4 regions of the Alteromonas stellipolaris genome follow, and region 3 is predicted to be linked to each of the others. Evidence: predicted binding sites of a transcription regulator. Region 3 holds the regulator's gene; each other region holds the start of a gene.
The links. Region 3 encodes LexA, which represses DNA repair genes until DNA is damaged. Its sites were predicted from a motif close to TACTGTATNNNNATACAGTA; they were not measured.
Positions count from the first base shown of each region.

Region 1 (3,197 bases), 560 kb from region 3:
TGCAAGCGGAGCAAACTGATCATCAATAATAAGAATGCCATCATCACCTGCAGAAACGCCGATATTGCCGCCCATCCCCGTTAACATATGCACGGAACCTTTAAGTGCTGTTGCTTCTATTTCAACCTTTTCAAAACGGTCTTGCGAAAAAGCAGCTGGAATGAAAGTTGTCGATACTAAACTTGCAGCTAGTAGCATACTTCGGGTACGTGATTGCGCCATTGGGGTTTCCTTAGGAAGTGCTTATTATTTATTAGGTCTACATACACTATGACCTAGCTTCCGGTTCAGATCATTTTTTCATCAGTTGGGATGTCACCAATATAAGCAAACCGCGGAACAGGCTTGCCTTCTACTACCACCTCTTCTAAAAACATACTTAATGGGCGAACCCACAAGGCTTTTTCACCATAACATGGGCGATACACCACTAAGGAAGACTCATCTTCTGAATGTGTCGCCACTTCGTAAACATCGTAATCACTGCCTTTATAGTGGCGGTAGCGACCTGGGGTTCTAAGTTCGGGAGTTTTAGTTTCTGTGGCACTCATGATGGCTCCTGCTTTTCATTATTTTTCATTTAAATACTGTTAATTAGGGCTAAGTTTATAAGACGTCTGATAAGGTTGACGCCGTTTCAATTACTCACCTTTTTACTCACTATTTTATTCACCCTCTAGGGGCAAAGGAAGTTGATGTATGGTTTGTGCCTCACCAAGGCCAATGTGCAGCCCAACTAATCGTATACCGCGGCCTTTGGCGCGCTCGTAAGCTTCTTGCAATAGGGTATCAAAGTAATGAGCATTTAACGAAGGGCATCGATGCTCAACGGTAGTAAGTTGGAAATCTTGAAATTTCAGTTTCACCCCTTGAGTGCGAATACGAACAGGCTTTCCTGTGCGCTTTTCATGGGCATCCATACGCTCCTGAAGCTTTTGTAGTAAGTGAGGCATAAAGTCTCGACAGTCTTTTAATGAGTGAATATCGTTGCTTAGGGTGCGTTCTACGCCTATAGACTTGCGTTCTCTTGAAACCGATAGTTCTCTGTCATCAATACCGTGAGCTCGTTCCCACAGTACCGCGCCAAACTTACCTAATTCCTTTTGAATACGCTCGAAAGGGTAAACACGCACGTCGCTGCACGTCGCTAACCCTAATCTCTGTAACTTTTGCATTGTCACTTTGCCTACCCCTGGAATCTTTTTAAGGGGCATAGCGCTAACAAAACTGTCTAATTTGTCCGGTGTAATAACACAAATCCCATTAGGCTTGTTTTCATCGCTGGCCACTTTTGCTACAAACTTACAGGGGGCAACGCCCGCCGACGCGGTTAGCCCCAATTCTGCTTCAATACGGCTTCTAATTTCTTCGGCAATTAGGGTGGCGCTCCCTCCGCAGTATTGGCTATTGGTGACATCAAGGTAAGCTTCATCTAACGAAAGTGGCTCGATTAAATCGGTATAGTCGGCGAAGATTTCGCGAATTCGTTGAGACTCTTTTACATAAGCATCCATGCGCCCTTTTACTAAGGTGAGATTCGGGCAAAGCTTAAACGCGTATGCGGTGGCCATGGCGGAACGCACCCCATATTTACGGGCAGGATAATTACAGGTAGAGATAACGCCACGGTGCTGTGAGCTTCCACCAATGGCAATAGGGATATTACGTAACGCAGGGTTGTCACGCATTTCAACCGCAGCATAAAAGCAGTCCATATCTACATGGATGATTTTTCGCATGCCGTATTGCCCCCTAAACTGCCAAACGAATTGAACCGCTCTATAAAAAAACTGTATAGAAAGACAGTATTCTAGAGCATATTAATTCGCCTTACCAGTGAACGAGATGAATAGTGAGCAACTACTTACTCCACAAGTAATAAATGAAGCATACAAAAAAGCGCGGTAAGCTTTTAACTTACCGCGCATCTATATTTATACATTGTAACTCTTTTGCGTATTGTTTTTGTCTAAGCAAAAGAGCGATAAGATCAGATTAAAGGATCTGATTCTGTTTCCATTCATTCAATTTCTTTTCTCTCGCTTCTTCTTTTTCCATGCGAGATTTCTTTCTGTCACAAGGCTCTGGGCAATCACATGCTTTAGCGATACCCAATGCGCCTAGTCCACCGCAGCTACCTGAAATGGTTTTGCGCTGCACTAAGTAGCCTACCGCCATGGCAAGTACCATAGTGAGGAAGAAACCGAATGCTAGAATAAACGTAGACATAGCCTACTCCTTAATTATTTACTTTTACCAGTTTATCAAATTCTGGCGTGGCATACTCTTCAAATCCATCGGCTGTGCGACGAATGAGAAATACAGCAAGTTGTTCCTGCTCTGCAAGGTCGATAGCACGTTGCCATCCCATTACGTTGAAGGCAGTGGCTAAGCCATCAGCAATCATTGAAGATGGGTTTACCACCGTAACCGACACCAAATCATGAGTTATCGGCGAGCCAGTATTTGGGTCAATCAAATGAGAGTAGCGTTTCCCATCTTCTTCGTAATAGTTACGATAATCACCCGATGTCGCTATGGCATTAGTGCCTATAGACACCACTTTTTGTACGGCGCGTTCTGTCGTTACCGGCTTTTCAATTGCAATTAGCCATTCACTGCCATCACCACGTTCGCCTTTAACCCGCATTTCACCGCCAATCTCTACAAGGTAATGCTGCAGGTCATGGGCATCTAAAATAGCTGCCACTTCATCCACGCCATAACCTTTCGCAATAGTTGATAAATCAACATACAACATGGGGTTTGCTTTCATAAGACCGGTTGGCGTAGTAGATAATTTCTCATAACCTACATAATCCCGTACGGCATCAATATCGGCTTGGGTTGGCACTTTCTCTGGGCGTTTGTTAGGTCCAAACCCCCACAAATTCACCAAGGGCCCGACCGTAACATCTAGCACACCATCACTCAAACGGGCCAAACGAAGGGCTTCATTCACCACGGTAAGCGTCTCTTGAGACACCGCAAAGTTATCTGAATATCGATATTGGTTAAAACGAGACAACTCAGACGTTGTGTCGTAGGTCGACATCATCTTATTGATGTTAACTAACTTAGCGTCAATTTCTTCCTGCAAACCTTCTACTGCAGTTTCACCTTCACCAAGAACGTACTTAATATTATAAGTCGTGCCCATAGTTTGGCCTTGCAAATGCTCAACCGAAAGTGGCTTT
Region 1 is NZ_CP013926.1:4,003,338-4,006,534, forward strand. Features, by position in the region: gene AVL57_RS16945 (MBL fold metallo-hydrolase) at 1-198, opposite strand, end outside; gene AVL57_RS16950 (DUF1653 domain-containing protein) at 288-551, opposite strand; gene dinB (DNA polymerase IV) at 666-1,739, opposite strand; gene nqrM ((Na+)-NQR maturation NqrM) at 1,996-2,229, opposite strand; gene AVL57_RS16965 (FAD:protein FMN transferase) at 2,240-3,197, opposite strand, start outside.
Region 1: a site for LexA is predicted at 1,789-1,808, ahead of dinB (DNA polymerase IV). Genes of this name have one in related genera too.

Region 2 (3,197 bases), 1.2 Mb from region 3:
CTGACACGCCAAAGCCTGCAAGCTCTTTAGTTTGAAACTGAGCGGTTAATTGTTCGGTAGCGGTATCGATATCGAATTCCCACTCGGGACGCCGACGCAAACCTTTGCGCTGTTCTATCAGCGGTAAGCTTTCAAACCCTTCAGGGTAGAGCAGCTCAGCAGGGTTAATTCGTTGAAGTTCACCTAGCAAGGCATCGTCGGTGTCGCACTCAACCACTACAAAACGGCCACTGGTCACATCTAATGTCGCCACGCCATAATGCATACTGTGGCCGCATACTGCTGCTAATACATTATCGCGGCGTTCTTCTAATAAGGCTTCATCGGTAACCGTACCTGGGGTAACGATGCGCTGAACCTGACGTTCAACGGGGCCTTTACTGGTAGCAGGGTCGCCTACTTGTTCGCAAATGGCTACCGATTCGCCCATTTTTACCAAGCGGGCTAAGTAACTTTCCACTGCATGGTAAGGTACACCAGCCATGGGGATAGGATCGCCGCCGGATTTACCCCGTGCGGTTAACGATATATCAAGCAGTTCTGCGGCTTTCTTGGCATCATCGAAAAACAACTCGTAAAAGTCGCCCATACGGTAAAACATCAAAATGTTAGGGTGCTGCGCCTTTATCGTTAAATACTGGCGCATCATAGGAGTGTGTGATTCCAAAAAATGCCTCGTGCTTTTTTATTGCTGATACTTGCGATAACTCAATTTGTTATATTAACAGAAGAATTATTAACAGAAGAGTGATTAAAAGAGCAGGGGTGCTAAAATAATCGCTTTTCACGTTTGCTGAGTATTATTGATATGGGTACGGAATTTTCAACCATTTCCTGTTTTCATTAATAGATTGATAGCTGACGCCTGTTAGCACATCAGCACAGTTTAACGCCTTACGGCCAAAGCTGATAACAGTGCCGATAGCAATAAAAGGACATTCATGGTATCTGACAATACAACAGAGATGGTGACTGCGTTAGGTAATGCCCTTCGCCGCAAAAGCTGGACGGTCTCAAGCGCAGAATCTTGCACAGGGGGCGGAATTGCTTTCGCCTTTACCAGTATTGCTGGCAGTTCGGACTGGTTTAATCAAAGTTGGGTGACGTATTCAAACGACGCCAAAATGCGTGAGTTAGCCGTAAAACCAGAAACCTTAGATGCGTATGGTGCTGTGTCGTTGCAGACCGTTGAAGAGATGGCGGCGGGGGTTAAGCACAAAAGCGGCGCGAATGTCGTGGTAACCGTAAGCGGTATTGCAGGCCCTGGCGGGGGCAGCGAAGAAAAGCCCGTGGGTACGGTTTGGTTTGGATTTATTTGCGGTGAAAAGCAAGAAAACATCAAACAGGTTTTTGCTGGAGACCGCGAGGCCGTTCGCTTGCATGCGATAGAATTTGCTATTACTTACCTATTAGCGATGTTGGCTGACTGATTCGACGATCAGCCAAGAAGCATCCAATGAGAGCCCAATAAGCAAAATAAAATGAAAACTCAGGTTGAAACTGTATGCTTGTACAGTATAGAATGCACGCAACACTTGGTAAGGTGTCGGTAAGCAAATGTTGATGCAATAAATGTTAGCAGTGCTAGTGAAGGTTCTCTTAACGAAGTCTGCATCAATGAAGAAAGCTTCAACGAATACATTATCAATAAAGAATTTAACCGCTAATCCTAGAGGATATTGACGTGGACGATAACAGATCTAAAGCTTTAAGTGCCGCACTTGGGCAAATTGAAAAGCAGTTCGGCAAAGGCGCAATTATGCGTTTAGGCGACAACCAAGCGATGGACATTGAGGCTATCTCTACAGGTTCACTAACCATTGATATCGCTTTGGGCATAGGCGGCTTGCCATGCGGTCGTGTGGTAGAAATTTACGGACCAGAAGCATCGGGTAAAACGACACTTACCTTGCAGGTAATTGCAGAAGCGCAGAAAAATGGCAAAACCTGTGCCTTCGTAGATGCAGAGCACGCGCTAGACCCTATTTATGCATCAAAACTTGGTGTGAATATTGATGAGCTTCTAGTCTCTCAGCCTGATACGGGTGAACAAGCCCTTGAAATCTGTGACATGTTGGTTCGCTCTGGCGGTGTTGATGTAGTAATTGTTGATTCGGTTGCTGCCCTTACGCCAAAAGCAGAAATTGAAGGCGACATGGGTGACTCACACGTAGGTTTACAAGCACGATTAATGTCGCAAGCATTGCGTAAGCTTACAGGTAACATCAAGCGTTCAAATACCTTATGTATTTTCATTAACCAAATTCGTATGAAAATTGGTGTAATGTTCGGAAGCCCAGAAACAACAACAGGTGGTAACGCTCTTAAGTTCTACTCCTCAGTACGTTTAGATATCCGTCGTATTGGTGCGGTTAAAGAAGGCGATGAGGTGGTTGGTAATGAAACTCGCGTTAAAGTAGTGAAAAACAAAGTGGCACCGCCATTTAAGCAAGCTGAATTCATGATTCGCTATGGTGAAGGTATCAGTAAAGAAGCTGAACTTATCGACTTAGGTGTTAAGCAGAAATTGGTTGATAAAGCCGGTGCTTGGTACAGCTATAAAGGCGACCGAATTGGTCAGGGTAAAGCGAACGTAATGAAGTTCCTGAAAGAAAACCCAGCTATTGCCGATGAGATTGAAAAACAAATTCGCGCTGAGCTACTTTTACCTAAAACAGTGAAAGTAGAAGAAGCACCTGCTGCAGAAGATGATGCTCAGCAGTAACTCACAACGTACTATTTGTAATAGATAGTCGCGCTCTAGAGTTATCGAAAAGCCCACCAAATGGTGGGTTTTTTTGTGCTCGAAAAACATACTTCTTAACACTTTAATTCCATACTCTGCATTGAATTAAAATAAAAAAACAGTAAAGCTGTAATAAAAATAGAAAGGCAAAGACTAGTACGGTAAGCATTCGATTTAAATAATAAAAAAGGGAAGGGATAATGATTGAAATATCTAGTCTTGCTAAACGCTTTGAGGTGGATAACCCCAAAAAGCTAAGTGAGCAAGAGAAAAAGGATCCACGATTAAAAGGGCGCTACTTTCAATCAGTGAAAGATGTTTCGTTTTCATGTGGTCACGGAGAAGTTCTTGGTTTACTAGGGCCAAACGGCGCAGGAAAAACCACGACATTACGCATGCTTTCAACAGCACTTAAACCAGATAGCGGTACCGTGGTGATTGATGGCGAAGA
Region 2 is NZ_CP013926.1:1,099,934-1,103,130, forward strand. Features, by position in the region: gene mutS (DNA mismatch repair protein MutS) at 1-649, opposite strand, end outside; gene AVL57_RS04515 (CinA family protein) at 942-1,430, shown strand; gene recA (recombinase RecA) at 1,685-2,725, shown strand; gene AVL57_RS04525 (ABC transporter ATP-binding protein) at 2,947-3,197, shown strand, end outside.
Region 2: a site for LexA is predicted at 1,499-1,518, ahead of recA (recombinase RecA). Genes of this name have one in related genera too.

Region 3 (3,197 bases):
GTGAACGTTACGCATTAAACCCTACCTATACATGGATGGCTAACGACGACACTACGGTGGTGGCATCTTACGAATACGTAAACGATGACCGTTTAGTCGATAGGGGGATTCCTTCATTAGATGGTGCGCCGCTGGAAGGCTATGACGATACCTACTTTGGTGATCCAGACTTCAACAATACTACCCTTGAAGCACATATTGCCCGCATTCGTGTTGATCATTCACTATCGCAAAATTGGAACTTGAACGGTACGGTTCAGTTTGCTGACTATGACAAAGCTTATCAAAACTTGTACCCCGTTAATTTTGATGCTGATGCAGGCACAGTCACGTTAGACGGATATCGTGATACTACAACCCGTGAGAACACGTTGGTTCAATTGAACCTTATTGGGCAGTTTGCCACGGGTGATATTAACCATACCTTGTTGACGGGAATGGAATACGGTAGCCAAGATACAGAAAATGCTCGCCGTGATGCGTTTTTTGCAGACAGTCAAGACGATCAAGTATCCTTCGTGTTTAGTGACCCACTAGTAATTCCTTCAATGACGCTGACCGACCCAGTAAGAGATCGTGCATCTGATGTCACCTTTACCTCAGCGTTTGTTCAAGATGAAATTAAACTTAACGATAATTGGATCGTGGTAGCGGGTCTTCGCTACGACAACTTCGATATCGATGTCGTAGATAGTATTGAAGTGGCTGACGGTGCAGATGATGGCAACAACGGTTTTCTATCAAGTTCTGATTCACAAGTGTCTCCGCGTGCAGGCTTAATTTACAAGCCAGCGGAATCAGTATCGATTTACGCAAGTTACAGCAAATCGTTTTTACCTCGTTCAGGTGATCAATTCCTTTCACTGTCGCTGACAAGCCAAGCGCTAGAAGCTGAAGAGTTTGAAAATAAAGAAATTGGCGTGAAGTGGAATTTATCTGACTCGCTTAGCGTGACAGCAGCGGCATTTGAAGTTGAACGTGAAAACGGCACAGCGCAAGATCCTAACAACCCGGAAGCGTCTATTTTAACCGGTACCGAAACCAAAGGTTTTGAAGTGCAGGTGGTGGGTAAACTTTCAGAACGTTGGGTAATCAATGCTGGTTACAGCAACCTTGATGGCGAAGAAATGGGTCGAATTGTAGATGGCACATTGGCGAACCGCGACTTAGCGCAGCTACCAGAACATATGCTGACGTTATGGAATCAGTATGAAGTAAATGATGAATGGCGTGTTGCATTAGGCGTGATTTATCAATCTGAGCAGTATGCTTCATTAAATAATACGGTTGAGCTACCTGACTTTGTTCGCGTAGACGCTGCACTTTATTACGACTATAGCGAAGACGTTAAAATTCAGCTAAACGTTGAAAACCTATTCGACGAAGATTATTTTCCGTCAGCACATAACGACAACAATATTGCCACCGGCGAGCCGCTTAATGCGCGTTTGAGTTTGCAATATAAGTTTTAGTCACGCTAAATAGTAGTGATATACAAAGCGGCCTTCATGGCCGCTTTTTGCGTTGTGGTTAGGTCAGTATAAAAAACATGCTTTGCAAAGCTTTGTGCTTGTCATTTCCTTTTAGGTGTATATACTTACAGGAACTGTATAGACAGACAGGTCTTTTATGCGCCCACTCACAGCAAGACAAACAGAAGTTCTCGAGCTGATAAAAACAACCATGCTCGAAACTGGCATGCCGCCTACCCGTGCAGAAATTGCCCGTCATTTAGGTTTTCGCTCTGCGAATGCCGCTGAAGAACATTTAAAAGCGTTGGCCCGAAAAGGTGTCATCGAGATTCTTCCAGGTACTTCCCGTGGTATTAAATTGAATATCCCACTTGAAGATGAAGCTCCTGAAGAAGAAGGGCTACCTCTTATTGGCCGAGTGGCTGCGGGCGAACCTATTCTAGCGCAAGAGCATATAGAATCTCATTATAAGGTCGACCCTGCCCTATTTCAGCCTCACGCCGACTTCTTGCTTCGTGTAAGCGGTATGAGTATGAAAGACATAGGTATACTTGATGGTGACTTGTTAGCCGTGCACCGCACTACGGATGTCCATAATGGGCAGGTGGTAGTGGCACGTGTCGATGAAGACGTTACCGTTAAACGCCTTGAAAAGCGTGGCCGTGAAGTGCTACTTCATGCTGAAAATGATGAATTTTCTCCTATTAAGGTCGACTTAGCTTCAGAGCCTTTTTCTATTGAAGGTATTGCCGTTGGTGTTATTCGAAATGCCGATTGGATGTAACTTTTTAGCTATTTAGTAAAGAAAGCGGCTTATAGGCCGCTTTTTTGTATGTTTACCATACCTTGCTTGCACAATAATCTTGTTTAAGCCTCAGAAATACCTTAGAGGCCAGTTGATCCGGTTCCCACATTTTATCTTCTATTTATGTCATCTTTTATAGTACTAACTACCGCTATGTCTGTTATCTATTCTGTTTGAAAAGCATTCAATATTACGTAACTACCTTTTGATTATAAGAAACTTATTACACTTTATATTCGTCGATTTCGTTCAAAATGAGCGTTTCAAACGGCCACATTAATTATCCTTATAACGCCCATACGCTGTGGCGTGATTCATTCCTCTTACTTACAACTTTTGATTAAAAATTAAACGCTGGAATTGTTTTTTCTTAGAAAAGACTAGACTTGTGCGTTTTATTGAGCAATTCTTATACTGTATTTAACAAAATAATAACAATAGCTGCAACTTTGCTTTACAACTAAAGCTGGGCAATTAAGTTAAAAGTTGGATTTCGGGTATCAGTTGCCAGAAGCGCAGCGCATTTATTGCGGTAATGCTTCTGTTATAACGGAGGTGTTGAGTGAAACGAGTAACGACACAAGCGGCGACACAAGCGACAAAGTGGCTTTACGGGCTGCCACTTTTGCTTACCTCACCACTGCTGTTTGCGGATGTAGCAACAGGTGAAGGCTCATCCATGAATTTACGTCGAGGCGCAACCGACATAAGTGGTCAAGTGTACGACCTTCATATGTTGATGTTCTTTATCTGTATCGCCATTGCCGTTGTGGTTTTTGGGGTTATGTTTACCTCAATGTACTTACACCGTAAATCCAGAGGAGCGAAGCCTGCTCACTTCCATGAAAATGTAAAAGTTGAAATTGCGTGGACAGTAGTACCTTTCATCATTCTTATTCTTATGGCTATTCCCGCCGCTA
Region 3 is NZ_CP013926.1:4,566,414-4,569,610, reverse strand. Features, by position in the region: gene AVL57_RS19375 (TonB-dependent receptor) at 1-1,472, shown strand, start outside; gene lexA (transcriptional repressor LexA) at 1,630-2,256, shown strand; gene coxB (cytochrome c oxidase subunit II) at 2,840-3,197, shown strand, end outside.

Region 4 (3,197 bases), 1.2 Mb from region 3:
CTGTCGAGCCGCGAAAGTTAACTTGTAAAACGCTATAGCCACGATTGGTTAACCATTGGGGCATAGCACCAAAACCAAATTCATCCCGAGCCCAAGGACCCCCATGGACCAGTAATACCATTGGAGAAGCATGTTCAGCTATACCGTCTTGATTTGGGTCAGAAGTCAAAGGCAACGACAAATAGCTCACTAAGTCTAAGTTGTCCCGAGAAGGGATAACGACGCCGTGCATAGTTGATAATGGAAGAGTGTCGATTTCTGGTTGAGTGATAAATAAATCGTTTAATGTGCCCTCTATGGTGTTAAATACTTTGTAGACGGGTGACTGGTTGCTGTTATCGGTAAATACGGTCCAGAGGGAGTTATCTAATGTTTGTGCCAACACTTGGGAACCACCACTAAGTTGGCTGTTTAATTGACTGATCTTTTTGGTAAACGTATCGTCAATAGCGTACCAGACAGGACGAATGTAATTTAACGCATACGCTAGAGGTCGATGGTCCCGAGGAGAAAATAACACATTAGACACATCTACTTTTTCGTCGCTGGCGATAACTTCAACCGTATCTTGCCCTATTGGGAGATACACAAGAGCTGCGGTATTACGCTCTCGGGTATCGAGCATATATATGCCGCGATTTTCATTATCAAAGCCAAGAATAGTGGTGGTTTGTACATCTGAAAATGGAATACTAAACCACAGGTTCCATTTGTTATTCGATCTGCTAAACACTTGATTTGAGCCATCTGCAGCGGACTTTACCGCAAGGCGTATCGTCAAGTCATTGTCTAGTTCGTAATACCCATAGCCATCATTCTGCTCAAGTAACGTACGCTCACCTGTTGCCACATTTACGCTGTAGATATCATGCCACTTAGGATCGCGATCGTTCATTCCTACTATGACTACACCCGGATGATGTTCGCTTTGTTTCATCTGGGCGGCTTGTACCCCATCATAGGGCGTTAAATCTGCTATCTCGCCACTATCAATATCAATTCGATAGAGATGCCAGTTTTCATCACCATTTTTGTCTTGAGTGAAAAAAATCTGTCGACTGTCTAATGACCAAAAATGAGTGGGAATTCCGCGCCCTGTATCTTGGGTCATCGGCTTGGCGTTAGCGATATCCCCGAGTTCGGCCACCCAAAGATTCATTACGCCTTCGACCGGCGCTCTGAAACTCATTTTATTACCATCTGGGCTAATTCTGCCCTGATAGCGACTTGGGTTTCCAAGCAAAACTTGCCGTGAAATTAGTGAAGGTGAAACTGCTTTGAGTTCAGTTGAGAGTACTTTTGCGCTTTTGGACTGTAATGTCTGATTTGTACAAGCGACTATCGAAATTAGGCCGCTAATAATTATTGCACCGTATAATAGCTTTTTCATGGAGTTCCCTTAAATTTGGTATTTAAAAGTGGCCCAATACCGCTTACAACACTCTTGGTCCTTGTGTATTTGCATTATAAATATAGCTTAAAAATCACCCTACAGAATCAGCTTATTGGTTATCCCTTGCTTGCTTCACATGCAGCTGAAAGAGATCCTCATTTCGAATGATGATTGCCAAGGCGTTTTCAAGCGCACTAAAGCAAAGTATTTTTGTTGCTTTGATTGATCACGGAAAAAGACTTCACTAGAATACTGTATAAATAACCAGTATCTTTTTTAGAAGTGTATGCTTAAATTTATCCCTATCACTGCACAAGCGGGCATCGTAGGCTTCGAATCGCCAGCAGCAGAATATACAGAGCTAGGCCTAAGTCTAGACTCCCTCCTTATCGATAAACCGGCTGCTACTTTCATTGGCTACGCACAAGGCAAGTCGATGATGGACGATGGCATTCACGATGGCGACCTGCTGATTGTCTCAAGGGCTGAAGACATTTCAGACATGTGCATTATTGTGGCGACCTTAAACGGCGAGTTCGTGTGTAAGCGTGTAGACAAACGCCACGGCTGCCTGCGCTCTTCATCCTCATTGTACAAACCCTACTTTTTAAAAGAAGGCGATGAGTTTTCAATAGAGGGGGTGGTAACGCGCTCTATTAGGCTTCACAAAAAGCTTTCCCACCGACTAGGAGGTGAGTAGTGTTTGCGCTGGTAGATGTCACGTCCATGTATGCATCAGTAGAGAAAATCTACAACCCTAACCTGCGAAACAAACCCGTTATGGTTTTGAGCAATAATGATGGCTGTGTGGTCGCGGCCTGCCCTATTGCCAAAAGGTTAGGGTTTAAAAAGTTCGTTCCCTACTTTCAGGTCAAAGAGGAAGCCAAAAAAGCTGGGGTTGTTGTGTGCTCGTCTAACTATGAGTTGTACGCAGACGTGTCTTCAAAAATGTTTTCTGTGATGGCGCAATTCTGTGATGAATTGCACGAATACAGTATTGATGAAGCTTTCATGCGCTTTTCGCCACGCCTAAATGATAGCGAATGGCTGGCCCTTGGCTATGAGATAAGAAAAACCATTTGGCGCGAGGTAAAGCTTCCCGTGGGTGTTGGATTTGGTCCCACTCCAACCCTTGCTAAAGCCGCTAATCACGCTGCAAAAAAGCTAGACGGTTTTCGAGGTTCAGCGGTTATTAATACGCCACAGGAAAAGCAGGCATTATTATCCCGAATGGCAGTAGCAGATGTATGGGGTATTGGTGGGCGTTTGGAAAAACGATTGATGGCCATGGGCATTAATAATGCCTACACACTGTCACAACAATCCCCCGCTAAAATGCGTAAGTATTTCTCTATCGTACTAGAGAACACCGTTAGAGAACTTCAAGGTGAATTACGACTGGCATGGGATGAAATAAGACCTGCAAAAAAAGAAATTTACAGCACCCGTAGTTTTGGAAATAGAGTGACCACACAAGATGAATTAAGAGCAGCGTTAGCAACCCACGCTGAAATAGCCACTAAAAAGCTCCGCGCTCAACACTCCCTCGCTCACAGCGCCACCTTCTTTGCGGCAAATTCGCCTCATGACGATGGCAGGTATGTAAAGCAATCGGCGCTTTCTAACTTTGCTGTGCCTACCAATGATACGCGGCATATTATTCACGCAGCATCTGAAGCGCTCAATAAACTGTTTATTCCAGGAGTGCGGTATTACAAAGTGGGAGTGGGTCTGTTGGACATTCGCGACGAGACAAATCGCCAAGACGATTTGTTTTCGCCCAGTACGGATAACGCAGCATTAA
Region 4 is NZ_CP013926.1:1,141,000-1,144,196, reverse strand. Features, by position in the region: gene AVL57_RS04730 (S9 family peptidase) at 1-1,390, opposite strand, end outside; gene AVL57_RS04725 (LexA family protein) at 1,680-2,093, shown strand; gene AVL57_RS04720 (Y-family DNA polymerase) at 2,093-3,197, shown strand, end outside.
Region 4: a site for LexA is predicted at 1,644-1,663, ahead of AVL57_RS04725 (LexA family protein). Genes of this name have one in related genera too.